Regions from separate parts of the Pseudomonas sp. Irchel 3A5 genome, predicted to be linked through region 1. Evidence: predicted binding sites of a transcription regulator. Region 1 holds the regulator's gene; the other holds the start of a gene.
What was found. Region 1 encodes sigma-54, which starts transcription at its own class of promoters, with help from an activator protein. Its sites were predicted from a motif close to ANTGGCATNNANNTTGCTNT; they were not measured.
Positions count from the first base shown of each region.

Region 2: the regulator sigma-54 is predicted to act here: its motif matches at 2,650-2,669, upstream of CKW31_RS07000 (ammonium transporter).

Region 1 covers NZ_FYDU01000008.1:162,279-169,631, reverse strand. Annotated here, with positions in the region: gene ptsN (PTS IIA-like nitrogen regulatory protein PtsN) at 1-183, opposite strand, end outside; gene hpf (ribosome hibernation-promoting factor, HPF/YfiA family) at 197-505, opposite strand; gene CKW31_RS15180 (RNA polymerase factor sigma-54) at 636-2,129, opposite strand; gene lptB (LPS export ABC transporter ATP-binding protein) at 2,315-3,040, opposite strand; gene lptA (lipopolysaccharide transport periplasmic protein LptA) at 3,041-3,586, opposite strand; gene lptC (LPS export ABC transporter periplasmic protein LptC) at 3,573-4,145, opposite strand; gene CKW31_RS15160 (HAD family hydrolase) at 4,159-4,683, opposite strand; gene CKW31_RS15155 (KpsF/GutQ family sugar-phosphate isomerase) at 4,697-5,671, opposite strand; gene CKW31_RS15150 (ATP-binding cassette domain-containing protein) at 5,959-6,768, shown strand; gene mlaE (lipid asymmetry maintenance ABC transporter permease subunit MlaE) at 6,768-7,353, shown strand, end outside.
Region 2 covers NZ_FYDU01000004.1:12,579-19,931, forward strand. Annotated here, with positions in the region: gene CKW31_RS06985 (LysR family transcriptional regulator) at 1-486, shown strand, start outside; gene CKW31_RS06990 (NAD(P)-dependent alcohol dehydrogenase) at 677-1,615, shown strand; gene CKW31_RS06995 (YafY family protein) at 1,624-2,331, shown strand; gene CKW31_RS07000 (ammonium transporter) at 2,799-4,118, shown strand; gene CKW31_RS07005 (DUF1989 domain-containing protein) at 4,520-6,865, opposite strand; gene CKW31_RS07010 (NAD(P)/FAD-dependent oxidoreductase) at 6,873-7,353, opposite strand, start outside.

The sequences.
Region 1 (7,353 bases):
ACCAAAGCCGGTAGAGCCAAGTTTTTCACGGGCGACAAGGCTCTCGAACACGACTTGCGAGTCCAGATCAGGCACTTCTCTGCCGATCAGGTTGGCAATCTGTTCGAGGACTTTTTTCTTGCTGCCGCCCGGCACGTTCACGAGTGAACGGCCGGGGGTCAGGATATTTTCTAATCGGATCATGTTTTTGGGGGTATCAGCGAGCCGTTGCACCCTGAAGGAGGCTGAGCTGCTTTTCCTTATGCTTGAGCAGTTGTCTATCCAGCTTGTCGGTCAAAAGGTCGATTGCCGCGTACATGTCATCATGTTCCGCATTGGCGACGACCTTTGAGCCGGGGATGTGCAGGGTGGCTTCGATTTTCTGTTTAAGCTTCTCGACCTCCATGATGACCTGCACATTAGTGATCTTGTCGAAGTGGCGCTCCAGTCTGCCGAGTTTTTCGGTGATGTAGTCGCGTAGGGCGTCGGTCACATCCAGTTGATGTCCACTGATGTTGACTTGCATACCGCTTTCTCCTTATTGCCAGTGCATAAAGAGGCAGGCTTTTGCCTGCCACTGGAACGCTGTGGCTAGCAACCGGGTTGCGTAGAACCGATTCGGGCCAGTGCTCGGGCGGTTACTACTGTACCTCTCGTCACATCAGTCGCTTGCGTTCACTAGACGGCGCAATGCCAAGTGATTCGCGGTATTTGGCTACTGTGCGACGGGCTACTTGAATGCCTTGTGCCTCCAGTAAACCAGCGATCTTGCTGTCACTCAACGGCTTTTTCTGATTTTCCGCTGCAACCAGTTTTTTGATGATCGCGCGAATGGCTGTGGACGAACATTCACCGCCTTCGGAGGTGCTTACATGGCTCGAGAAGAAATATTTCAACTCGTAAATACCACGGGGGGTATGCATGAATTTCTGAGTGGTTACACGAGAAATGGTCGACTCGTGCATGCCTACGGCCTCTGCGATGTCATGCAGGACCAGTGGTTTCATCGCCTCATCGCCGTACTCAAGGAAGCCGCGCTGATGCTCGACGATCTGCGTTGCCACTTTCATGAGGGTTTCATTACGACTTTGCAGGCTTTTGATGAACCAGCGTGCTTCTTGCAGCTGATTGCGCATGAACGTGTTATCGGCGCTGGTATCGGCGCGGCGGACAAAACCGGCGTACTGCGGATTCACGCGCAAGCGCGGGACTGATTCCTGATTGAGCTCAACCAGCCAGCGTTCGTTGTCCTTGCGCACGATGACGTCAGGCACCACGTATTCAGCTTCGGTGGATTCGATTTGCGAACCGGGGCGAGGGTTGAGGCTTTGCACCAGCTCGATGACCTGCCGCAGTTCATCTTCCTTGAGCTTCATGCGGCGCATGAGCTGCGAGTAGTCGCGGCTGCCCAGCAGGTCGATGTAGTCACTGACCAGTCGCTGTGCTTCGCTGAGCCAACGGGTTTTTGCCGGGAGCTGACGCAATTGCAGGAGCAGGCATTCGCTCAGGTTGCGCGCGCCGATACCGGCGGGCTCAAACTGCTGAATGCGGTGCAGCACGGCTTCAATCTCGTCGAGCTCGATATCAAGCTCGGGATCGAAGGCGTCGAGAATCTCTTCCAGAGTCTCGTCCAGATAGCCCTGGTTATTGATGCAATCGATCAGGGTCACGGCAATCAGGCGGTCGGTGTCGGACATCGGCGCCAGGTTCAACTGCCAGAGTAAATGGCTTTGCAGGCTCTCACCGGCAGAGGTACGAGTGGTGAAGTCCCACTCGTCATCATCATTGCTGGGCAGGCTGCTGGCGCTGGTTTGATAGACGTCTTCCCACGCGGTATCGACCGGCAGCTCGTTGGGGATGCGCTCGCTCCAGTCGCCTTCTTCCAGATTGTCCACAGTAGGAGCGGACTCCTGATAAGTCGGCTCCTGGACATCAGGATTAGGTTTCTGCTCGATGTTGTCAGCCAATGGGTCGGCGTTGTCGAAATCGTCGCCTTCTTCCTGGCGTTCCAGCATAGGGTTCGACTCCAGTGCCTCCTGGATCTCCTGCTGGAGGTCCAGTGTCGACAATTGGAGTAAGCGGATGGCCTGTTGCAGCTGCGGCGTCATCGTCAGCTGCTGGCCCATTCTCAAGACTAGCGATGGTTTCATGGCTGGGGCTTAACACCTTATTCGCCGGCGCACATGCGCCATCCACTACCGAGCGCCTGGGCGCGTACATAAGCAAATTATATGCCTGAAACTGAAGTGTTTGACTAGAGCGTGCTGGCATTTAATAACCATCAGCACCAAGGCCCAGTCCTGCCCGCCTTGAAAGCCGGGCACCACAGTTCTTTTTACAGGCGGAACTCGTGGCCGAGGTAAACCTCTTTCACCAGCTGATTTGCGAGAATGGTTTCCGAATCGCCTTCGGCAATCAACTGCCCGTCGTTGACGATGTAGGCGGTTTCACAGATGTCCAGGGTTTCACGGACGTTGTGATCGGTGATCAATACGCCGATGCCCTTGGCTTTCAGATGGTGGATGATCTGTTTGATATCGCCTACGGAAATCGGGTCCACGCCTGCGAACGGTTCGTCGAGCAGGATGAATTTCGGTGAGGTAGCAAGTGCGCGTGCGATTTCCACCCGGCGGCGCTCACCACCGGACAGGCTCATGCCCATATTGTCGCGGATATGAGTGATGTGAAATTCCTGCAGCAGGCTTTCCAGCTCCTTGCGGCGTCCGTCACGGTCCAGCTCCTGGCGAGTTTCGAGAATCGCCATGATGTTGTCGGCTACCGACAGCTTGCGAAAGATCGAGGCTTCCTGAGGCAGATAGCCAATACCTGCGCGTGCGCGGCCGTGCATGGGCTGGTGGCTGACATCCAGGTCGTCGATCAGCACTCGCCCTTGATCAGCCTGAACCAGGCCGACAATCATGTAGAAGCAGGTGGTCTTGCCAGCGCCGTTAGGCCCTAGCAATCCTACGATCTGACCACTTTCGATGGACAGGCTCACATCGCGAACGACCTGACGGCCCTTGTAGCTCTTAGCCAAATGCTGGGCTTTCAGCGTCGCCATTTACTGGGCCTTCTGCTGGTCGGTTTTCTTTTTCGGCTGGATAACCATGTCAATACGCGGGCGTGGTGTTGTCACCTTGCTGCCGCCATTGGCACGACCAGCGCTGACGATCTGTTTGACCGTGTCATAAACGATCTTCTCGCCTTCGGACGTGTTGCCATCGTTGATGACCTTGGCCTTGTCGATCAGAACGATACGATCCTGCGCAGCGTAGTACTGGATAGTGATCGCGTAGGCTTGAACGATAGGCTTGTCTACAGACGGCTTCTGCTCGTAGTACGCGAGGTTGCCGACCGATGTGAACACATCGACTTCACCTTGGGCATTACGTGTGATGGTCACGGTATTACCGGTGATCTTCATCGAGCCCTGGGTGATGATTACGTTGCCTTTATAGGTGGCAACGCCTTTCTTGTCGTCGAGTTGTGCGTCGTCGGACTGAATGTGGATCGGCTGATCGCGATCAGTCGGCAGGGACCAGGCGCTCGCGCTTCCCAGTGCTGCACCCAGGCCAAGCAAAAAAGGAAGGGTTTTAACGAGCCTCATACTGTCCTCTTACATTAGATAGCAGGTCCATCCTGCTGTCGTTCAAATACGCTTTCATTCCCTTGGCCGTAGTCACACCGCCCGCGCCGTCGATTCTAACGGCTTGCTCGGTCTGCGCATATTGCTTCTGCGGGAATACGGTCATTCGACTGCTGGTGATAATGGTCGTACGTTTTTTTTCGTCTGTTCGTGCTACGCGAACCGAGTCAATCAGTTCGACTTGCTCGCCACCAGGGGAAACCTCACCCGTTTTGCTCTGGATATGCCAGGGAAAGAGGGTGCCACGGTACATCTGCAAGTCTGGCGTGGTGAGCATTGTTACATCGGTGGCCTTGATGTGCTCGACCTTGTCTGCTGTCATTTCGTACTGCAACTTGCCATCCGGCAAATACTGCACGCTATGCGCATTGATTGCGTAAAAATCGATGGCGCTTTCGTCCACCGTTGCAGCCGGTTGCTCCATGAAGCTTTCCGGGCTGATGTTCCAATAACCTGCGGCTGCCAGCAAAAATGCCAGCACGCCGAGGATCAGAAACGTTCGAATTCTTTTGCTAAGCATAAATGGCTTCTGTCTATAAGTAGGCTGCGTGGGCGGCTTCAAGGCTGCCTTGAGCGCTCATGATCAATTCACAGAACTCGCGAGCTGCGCCTTCGCCGCCGCGTGCCTGGGTAATGCCGTGGGCATGTTGCCGGACAAAAGTTGCTGCATTGGCCACCGCCATGCCAAGACCGACACGCCGGATGACTGGCAAGTCTGGCAGATCATCACCCAGATAGGCGACCTGTTCGTAATTCAGGCCGAGCTGGCCGAGCAGTTCGTCGAGAACCACAAGCTTGTCTTCGCGGCCCTGATAAAGATGCTCAATGCCGAGATTCTTGGCACGGCGTTCAACGACCGGCGTCTTGCGGCCGCTGATAATGGCCGTTGCCACGCCCGAGGCGATCAGCATTTTAATGCCTTGGCCGTCCAGAGTGTTGAAAGTCTTGAATTCGCTACCGTCTTCAAGGAAATACAGGCGACCGTCGGTCAGTACGCCGTCGACGTCGAAGATGGCCAGTTTGATATTTTTACCGCGTTGCAGCAGATCGGTAGTCATTTGCACATCTCCATTACATGACGCCTGCGCGCAACAGGTCCTGCAGGTTGAAAGCTCCGACCGGATGATCATTTTCGTCAACGACGATGAGTGAGCCGATCTTGTTGTCTTCCATGATTTTCAATGCTTCAGCTGCAAGCATCTCAGGGCGGGCCGTCTTGCCGTGAACGGTCATCACGTCATCAATAGTCGCCAGGCGAATATCAATCGGACGATCCAGAGTGCGGCGCAGATCGCCGTCAGTGAATATCCCGGCCAGTCGTCCATCAGTCTCGATAACCGCCGTCATGCCCAGGCCCTTGCGGGTCATTTCCATCAGTGCGTCGCGGAGCAGGGTGCCACGCTGTACTTTCGGCAGTTGTTCGCCGACGTGCATGACGTGCTCGACCTTGAGCAGCAAGCGTCTGCCCAGCGCGCCACCCGGATGCGAAAAAGCGAAGTCTTCAGCCGTGAAGCCCCGGGCTTCCAGTAGCGCTACTGCCAGGGCGTCGCCCATGACCAGTGCCGCAGTCGTCGAAGAGGTCGGAGCCAGATTCAGCGGGCAGGCTTCATGCTCTACGCGGGCACTCAGATTGACGTCGGCTGCTTCAGCCAGGGTTGAACACGGGTTGCCCGTCAGACTGATCATCTTGATGCCGAGACGTTTGATCAGGGGCAGCAAGGTGACGATTTCAGCCGTTGTTCCCGAATTTGACAGGGCGAGGATGATGTCATCGCAGGTGATCATGCCCATGTCGCCATGACTGGCTTCGGCAGGGTGAACAAAAAACGAGGTGGTGCCGGTGCTCGCCAGAGTAGCAGCGATTTTTTTTCCGATATGTCCTGATTTACCCATGCCCACCACGACAACGCGTCCTTTGCTCGCGAGAATCATCTCGCAGGCCTCGATGAAATCTGCGTTGATATGCGCTAACAAACCCTCCACAGCTTCGATTTCGAGGCGGATGGTGCGTTGTGCTGACTGGATCAGGTCGCTGGATTGATTCATGTGAAAAATCGGTCGGCCGGTTAAAAGGCGGCGATTATAGCGGTAATGCGCGATTCCCTCACGTCTGATCGTCAAGCTTTGCGTTTAATCGTTCTGTGTAGCGATTGGTAGAGCTCGTTTGTAGGAAGTGTCGCAAATTGTGTATAGCGATATTGATTGATCGTCTTCGCCCTTTGGCGGGGCCTTATTGCGGTGGTATAGTTCGCCGCTGTTCCGCCCACCGAGACAGCATGTCTCCCGCCAGGGACTCGGCAGCTGAACGTGAGGCTGCATCGCAAGGAGTTTAGATGAGCGCCGATAACGCCTACGCGATCGAGCTGAAGGGCGTTTCCTTCAGGCGCGGTACGCGCAGCATTTTCGATAATGTTGATATTCGTATTCCCCGCGGCAAAGTCACCGGCATCATGGGGCCTTCTGGCAGCGGCAAAACTACTTTGCTGCGGTTGATGGGTGCCCAGTTGCGACCTTCTGCGGGCGAAGTGTGGGTCAACGGGCAGAACCTGCCCGCCTTGTCGCGCAGCGATCTGTTCGATGCGCGCAAGCACATGGGCGTGTTGTTCCAGAGCGGAGCACTGTTCACTGACCTGGATGTGTTCGAGAACGTTGCCTTCCCGTTGCGGGTCCACACCGAGCTGCCGGAAGAAATGATTCGTGACATTGTCCTGCTCAAGTTGCAGGCGGTGGGGCTGCGTGGTGCCATCGATCTGATGCCCGACGAGCTGTCAGGTGGCATGAAGCGTCGCGTGGCGCTGGCTCGGGCGATCGCCCTCGACCCCCAGATTCTCATGTATGACGAACCATTTGTGGGGCAAGACCCGATTGCGATGGGTGTGCTGGTTCGTCTGATCAAGCTGCTCAATGATGCGCTCGGTATCACCAGTGTTGTGGTCTCTCATGATCTGGACGAAACGGCGAGTATTGCTGACTACCTCTACCTTGTTGGCGACGGTCAGGTGTTGGGGCAGGGGACACCCGAGGAACTGATGGGCTCGGACAACCCCCGCATTCGTCAATTCATGACCGGCAACCCGGATGGCCCGGTGCCGTTTCATTATCCGGCGCCGGATTACCGCGAAGATCTTTTGGGGAAGCGCTGATGCGCAAGAAGTCATTAATGGAGCGAGTACGCCTTCTCGGGCGTGCCGCAATCGATATCCTGGCTGTGCTCGGGCGTTCGGCGATTTTCCTGGTTCACGCCTTGCTGGGGCGCAGCTCGATTGGCGGTAGTTTTCAGTTGCTGGTCAGGCAGCTCTATTCGGTTGGGGTCATGTCGCTGGCGATTATTGTCGTGTCGGGCATGTTCATCGGCATGGTGCTGTCGCTGCAGGGTTTCAGCATTCTGACCAAGTACGGTTCGGAGCAGGCCGTCGGGCAAATGGTTGCCCTGACACTTCTGCGAGAACTTGGGCCAGTGGTTACTGCGCTTCTGTTTGCTGGTCGTGCAGGTTCGGCATTGACCGCCGAGATCGGCAACATGAAATCCACCGAGCAGTTGTCCAGTCTGGAAATGATCGGCGTCGACCCGCTCAAGTACATCGTTGCGCCACGTCTTTGGGCCGGGTTCATTTCCCTGCCGCTGCTGGCCATGATCTTCAGCGTAGTGGGTATCTGGGGAGGGTCCTGGGTAGCGATTGACTGGCTGGGAGTCTATGAAGGCTCTTTCTGGTCGAACATGCAGAACA
Region 2 (7,353 bases), on a different contig from region 1:
GACGCAGGCATTCGTTTTGGTGGGACGGTTCCCGCAGACATGATTGCTCAACGCCTGTCTCCCGATGTGGCATGGGCAGTCGTTGCATCGCCTGACTACCTTGCGCGATTCGGTACCCCGAAACAGCCTGAGGATCTATACCAACATCGTTGTTTACGCGTGCGTCTGGGTAACGCACGCATCTACCACTGGCAATTCTCGAAAGAGGGTCAACAGATGGAGATTGACGCGCCCGGCGCCATAACCATCGATGAAACCCGCGTTGGTGTAGCAATGACGATGCGCGGCGCCGGTTTGATGTATGTTCCCGCGTCTGTCGTCGAACGACAGATCGCCGAAGGCTCGCTGCAGCGAGTCCTGGAGGACTGGACTCACTACGACCCAGGTTTTCACATCTACTACTCCAGCTTCAGGCAGGTTCCCGTGGGCCTTCGCCTGCTCATTGATCTCATCCGCGAGCTTGAGCCTTTGGGCCCGCTTCCATAGCGAACCTGGCTCGCCTGCAACCAGATGAAGATTTCGCCAACTCCTGTTACCGCAAGATTTCTGAATGGCACGCCCATCAGATTGCGCCCTGTACACGGCCCATTTGAATGGTGACAGAAACTGTCCACATACACCGTTAGATTTGACTCCGAAGCTGGCTCACCTACTTGATGAGGTTTGGAGACGTATCATGAAACGCATTCAATATCACACCTACGGCGGGCCGGATGTTATGCGGGTCGAAGATTTTGACCTGCTTCCCCCTGGCGAAGCCGAAGTGGCGGTCAGAGTCAGATTTGCTGCGATCAATCCGATTGACTGGAAGCTGCGTAGCGGGCAAATGAAAATCGTCACCGGTAATAAATTCCCTAGAACAATGGGGATGGATTTTTCTGGCACAGTTTTATCGGTCGGCCCAGGTGTCAAGCGTTTGAAGGTGGGCGATGCGGTTTTTGGATTAGCCCGATTCAAAGAAAGCGGCGCGTTTGCCGAGGCTGTTATCACCAAAGAAGCATTTCTAACCCAAAAGCCCGATGAAGTTTCATTCCAGGACGCCGCGTGCCTCGGCACGCCAGGTATAACCGCATGGAATGGACTCATCGACAAGGCGAAGTTGCACGCCGGCCAGCATGTATTCATCAATGGTTGTGCCGGCGCCGTCGGCGAGGCCGCTGTGCAAATAGCAATGATGCATGGCGCTGTCGTCTCAGGCAGTTGCAGCGCCAAGGACATCCAAAGGGCACAAACACTCGGTGTGCAAACCGTGTATGACTATCGCACTACACAGTTATCCAGTATCACCGCCCGATTCGATATCGTTTACGACACGGCGGCGACGCTTTCGATTTCCACAGGCGTTGCAATGCTGCGCGCGGGAGGCGTGTTTCTGGATCTGAACCCTGGCCCCTGGAAGTTTGTTCGCGCGATCTTTGACCGCCGTCTCAAGCCCGTCATCGGGTCGCCACGCGCAGACATTCTGGATAAGCTCGCCAAAGCTGCCAGTGCAGGAAGCTTCAGAATCCCTGTAGGCAAAACTGTTGCTCTGCACGATGCCATTCAACTGATCGGGGATATCGAAAACGGTCGAAAACCTGGCGGTAAGGCTGTCATTGAGATGGGAGATGCATAGGGGGAGCTATGGCCAGAAGTGATCGATTGTTTGAGCTGATGCAAGTGCTTCGGCGTCATCGCAGAACGGTATCGGGACGAATACTCGCTCAAGAATTGGGAGTATCCCTTCGCACCATACGCCGCGATGTTCTGACATTGCAGGGTATGGGGGCGGACATTGATGGTGAACCCGGCCTGGGCTACGTGCTCAAGCCGGGTTTTCTTCTGCCTCCACTCTCATTTACTGAGGAAGAAATACAGGCACTGGTGACCGGCGCTTTATGGGTCAGTCGTCATACCGATGACAAGTTTGCTTTTGCGGTCAAAAACGCATTGGCCAAGATTAACGCCGTACTTGCGCCGGATATGCGACCGGCCTTCGAGGATGAAACGTTCTACGTAAGCAGCCCCACGCTACATTTCGCACCAATCGATTTAAGCGAGATTCGCCGCTCCCTGCGCAACCAGTGCAAGCTACGTATCACGCTATCGATCAATCATGGGCCAATGGAAGACCAGGTTATCTGGCCAATCATGTTGGGGTTTATCGAAAATCGGCATTCTGTGGCAGCCTGGTGCGAGGCTGACGCCAGGTTTCGCATGATAGACCTGGATAATGTGGCAAACGTTGAAGTGCTTGAAGAACGTTACTCCCGTAATCGTCGCCAAATGATCAAGGAATGGCGCGCCCTGAATATTTTGCCTTGCAACAGCCGTGGTGAGACCTGCGAATAGTAATCGGCTCACGGTGTTTATTCGTATACGCCAGTTTTGGCAGCGTAAGACATGGTTATTACGCAGCCGATATTCCTGGATAAATCGCAACGCGTTGGCGAACGTTCAACACTCATGCACGTCTTGGCAATACCCCATAATGCATATAGCCATAAAGGCGCTCGCCTCGTGAAAGTGTGCATTAACAGTGCATATTTCCAGTCCCCACATTTGCTCTTATTGGCAAACAGCGCCCACCACAAACGAAAAACCTCCCCACAGCAGGCAAACGGGTAGTTCCGTTCATTAACGGCCGCCCACCCCACCGGCAAGGGCGAAAATGGCAAGCAAATTGCTATTCCTTACAGGAAACTAAATTACCCAAAGGGAATGACGCGTTTCACCCTGAGGCGTAAATCCAAGCGCTGAAGCACTTTGCCCCGCAGAGTCGTGACAGCGAAATTCCTGACCTCTGGAGATACTCAGCCATGATCCGCCTTACTCGTACAGGCCGCGCCCTCTGCGGCCTCTTTCTTGTTGTGGCTTGCTCTTCAGGGTATGCCGATGAAACTGCGCCGGTGATCAACACGGGCGACACAGCGTTTGTTGCACTGTGTTCGCTGGTCGTCTTATTGATGACATTACCCGGCCTCGCGCTGTTCTACGGCGGTATGGCAAGAACCAAGAATGTCCTCTCGGTGATGATGCAAGTGTTCTGCACGGCGGCCTTGATGTCGGTCATATTTGCCGTGTATGGCTACAGTCTGGTATTCGGAGACGGTGGCTCGTTGAATGCAATCATTGGCAACTTCGACAAGTTGTTTTTGCAGGGTGTGACCATCCATACGGTGGTGGGCACTATTCCAGAATATCTGTACTTCCTGTTCATGTTGCTGTTTGCCGCCATTACCCCTGCAATTATTGTCGGTGCGTTTGCCGAGCGCATGAAGTTTGCGGCAGTCATGGTGTTCATGGCGGTGTGGATCACCATTAATTACATCCCTATGGCACACATGGCATGGGGCGGCGGCTGGGTATTCAGTCTGGGCGTGCAGGATTTCGCCGGCGGCAACGTGGTGCACCTCAACGTCGGTATTGCCTCGCTGGTCGGTGCCTGGCTGATTGGCCGGAGACGCGGTTTTGGAACCTCGGCGCTCGCACCGCACAACATGACGATGACCATGACCGGCGGTTCGCTGTTGTGGGTTGGCTGGCTGGGTTTCTGCGGTGGTTGCGTGCTGGCGGTTAACGGTTTCGCCATGCTGGTGATGGTCAACACTATGCTGGCCAGCTGTGCCGGTGCGCTGGGCTGGATGGTCGTGGAATGGAAACACCGCGGCCGGCCAAGTCTGTTCGGTGCGGTATCGGGCTCTATCGCGGGTCTGGTGGCAATTACCCCGGCATGCGGTTTCGTCGGGCCCATGGGCGCCATTGTCCTGGGCTTTATCGCAGGCCCGCTGTGCGTCTGGTCAGTGGAAAAACTCAAGCCGATGCTGGGCCTGGACGACGCGTTCGATGTATTTGGCGTGCATGGTGTCGCCGGTATTCTGGGTGGGCTTCTGACGCCCGTCTTCGCCATGACAGCGTTGGGCGGTCAAGGGTTTGCTGAAGGTCGCGATCTCATCAGTCAGTTGATGGTCAATGGCGGCGCGTTGCTGTTCAGCATCGTGTTTTCGGCAGTGAGCAGCCTGGTGGCATTCAAGATCGCGGCGATGCTGTGCGGTGGCTTGCGCGTCGATGAAGATGCCGAGGTGGATGGTCTGGATCTGGCCGCCCACGGCGAGGTCGGTTACAAATACTCGAACTGAGTTTCAGGATTATTCGGGGTTGATCGTCGGGCTGAAGGTGTTCAGCCCGGCTGCAGATTTGCGCAAACCAAATCCACCGCAATCTTGTAGGACTGGCTTTAGCCGGGAGGACGTCGGGGCATTCACTAAACCCTGTTCAGCAGAAATACCGCCCTCCCGGCTAAAGCCGGTCCTACGCAGTTGCTGGCAAACATAGAATCTCCCACGCGGTATGCGCAAACCTCAAGTCCACCGTGCCCCTTGTGGGACTGGATTCATCCGGGAAGACGGCATTTCTGACGATGAAGAAGCTATGGCTCTGAGGGGGATGCAGCTACACGCCCCCTCCTTTTCAATCAAATGAAAAAAAGCGCCAGTGCAAGATACATCCTGCAGTGGCGCCTTTTAACGCTGGAAAGATTTCAGCTACGAACCCGCAGCTTGTCTGGATCGTACGCCACGGTACTGGCCGCTACCTGCGCGCGAATGCGCTTTTGCTGGCCATCAAGCTTACCGACCTCCACCGTCGTGCCCGGTTCGCAGTACGCAACGTCCAGTCGGCACAAGGCAATGTTGCGCCCAAGCACCGCAGAGCGCGTCGCGCTGGTGATAACGCCGACTTGTGCGCGTCCCACCCGCACGCAATCGCCATGCGCCGCCACTTCATTGCCTTCCAGCACGAGCCCCACCAGCTTATGCCGAGGCTGGGCACTACGCCGCAACAGCGCTTCACGGCCGATGAAGTCAGCGGTTTTACTCTTGAGGGGCACGCAAAATCCAATCCCGGCTTCAAACGGATCCGTCTGGTCGTCGAACTCGTAACCGGCAAACACCAGTCCGGCTTCGATGCGAAGCATGTCCAGAGCCTCAAGCCCCAGTGGCACCAGCCCCAAGGGTTCGCCGAGCGCCCAGAGCCGTTCCCAGACTTGCATCGCGTGATCGGGATGGCACCAGATTTCAAAACCCAGTTCGCCGGTGTAACCGGTGCGCGAAACCATCAGCGCCGGGCCGTTATGGCCATCAAGACGACCAGTGAGAAAGCGGAACCAGCCAAGCTCCGCCATTGCTGGCTGGGTGCCTGGGGTCCAGATCATCTGCTTGAGCAGTTCGCGGCTCAACGGGCCTTGTACGGCGACGTTACTGATCTGTTCGGAAGCGCTCTTGATCCACACTTTCATCCCGAGCTTTTCGGCCTGCTCACGCATCCACACACCGGCGTGGTCTTCACCGCCAATCCAGCGAAACGCATCCTGGCCCAGGCGCAGCAAGGTGCCGTCATCGAGCATACCGCCATGTTCGTAACACATCGCCGAATAGACTACCTGTCCGATGGCGAGTTTGCGCACATCGCGGGTCAGGCAGTAATCGAGCAAGGCTTCCGCATCGGGCCCAAGCACTTCGAATTTGCGCAATGCCGACAGGTCCATCACCGCCACCCGTTCACGGCAGCCGTGGTATTCATCAAGGGCGCCGTAGCCATCAAAGCGGCTTGGGGTCCAGAAGCCACGATAGTCGATGAACTGTCGGGTCAGGCTTGAAGTGCCCGCATGAAAACCGCTTTCGCGGGTCAGCACCGGGTCGGCGTCAGCAGTCTGTCGGGTAGTCATGGCGATACTGAAACGCTCCTTTTCGGAATACACGCGAACGTGGATATCGGTGGGTTGCCAGCCATTGGCCGGGTCGATGTCATCCGGGCAACTGCTGCTGGCGCAGAGGAGATCCGTCATGGCCTTGAGTAACACGTAATCACCGGGACGAGACCATGGCTCATCGAGAGTCAGGTGCTGATGGGCATCGATACCGGTATTGAAAAAGAAATTGATCGCAGGCCACCCCGCCCGCCCCTGTACCCCATGCGCGGCAAGTACACGGCTGATGTTATCGCTGCAGTTTTCGTGGCCGAAGTAGCCCTGGGATTCGTAATAGCGTGCGGTGCAGGCCAAGGCAAACGTGTCATGGCGGCCGACCGTGTCACGGACCACTTCCAGCATTGGCTGCAGGTTGCGGTCGAAGAAACGGCTGAACAGGCCTGGTCCCGGATAGGCACTTCCGTTGAGGGTACGTGTGACCGTGGGGTCCAGATCGATTTCGCGCCCGGTATCCAGGCCTCGCTGATCGAAGGCGACAAAGTCCGAGCATTGGCGTCCGGCGACGTCAATCACCTGAATGAACTGTCCCGCGGCCACTCGATAATCCCGCGCGGTGCCGGGCGTGATGGTGAACTCGTCGATGACTTCACCCAAAGGCGCTGGCAGCGGTGGCACCCATAATGCTGTCGGATTGGCCCGCTCAATGATCAGGCGCAACTCGCTGGCCCTGTCCTGCCCATCCACAGGTGTACGCCCGCCGGGTGCGGCGACTACCACCAACAGATCGGCACTGGCGGTCATGGCGCGGCTGAAGCCTGCCGGTGTGGCGCTCGGCCAGAGGCTGCACGCTTCGCCGAGATGGCGGCAATCCACGCCGCGCTGCGTCAGGCCCGCCGCAACATGCTGCGCTTCACGGTTTGCCTGGCCAAGGCTCTCGCCGATAAAGCGTGCACCGGAAGTACGTTGCAACCCCAGTGCTGAAAGCGCCTCGCGGCCGTCGACCAGAAAGGCCAGCAATTCAGCGGGCTGGTCCCCCTCCAGATCGATGACCTGCAAGCGATCGCCGGCCTGCAAGGCAATTACCGTCAATCCACCCGGCGCAACCCGATGGCGTTCATAACCGGGGGTGCGGGCAAACAAGGCCGGCTCCAGAGGCCGGCTTGTGACAGGAAGATTCATGGCAACCTCAACCTGCAGATTTCAGGCGATCGAAACCATCACTGGCCAGGTAGGCGGCTAATGAATCGTCCAGGGCGTCCAGCCACGGCGTGTGGTGCACGGTCGCCATAGTGCCGGTGATCAACGAGCGATAGCAGTGGTTGCGATAGCCCATGATGTCGGCGTGCTTGTCCTTCTTCCATTGAAGGAAGGTCTCATTCACCTGCGAGATATCGAAACTGGGGTAGTCGGTGGCTTCGATCAATTGGCGAATGTATTCACCCTGAAATTCGAACATCTGTTGCGCGGTCTCAAGGCGTTCTTCCTCATAGCGCCAAGCCAGGTTTTCAGCCTGCATGGGGGCTCTGTCCGGTAAATCAATGCGCCCCAGAATAACGTCGCGGGCATACCAGGCCTGGGCGTCGAACATGTTGAAGCTGTACCACTGGTCCTGCATGCCCAGATAAATCAGCCGAGGGTTGGCTTCCCAGAAAATGCCTTTGTACAGG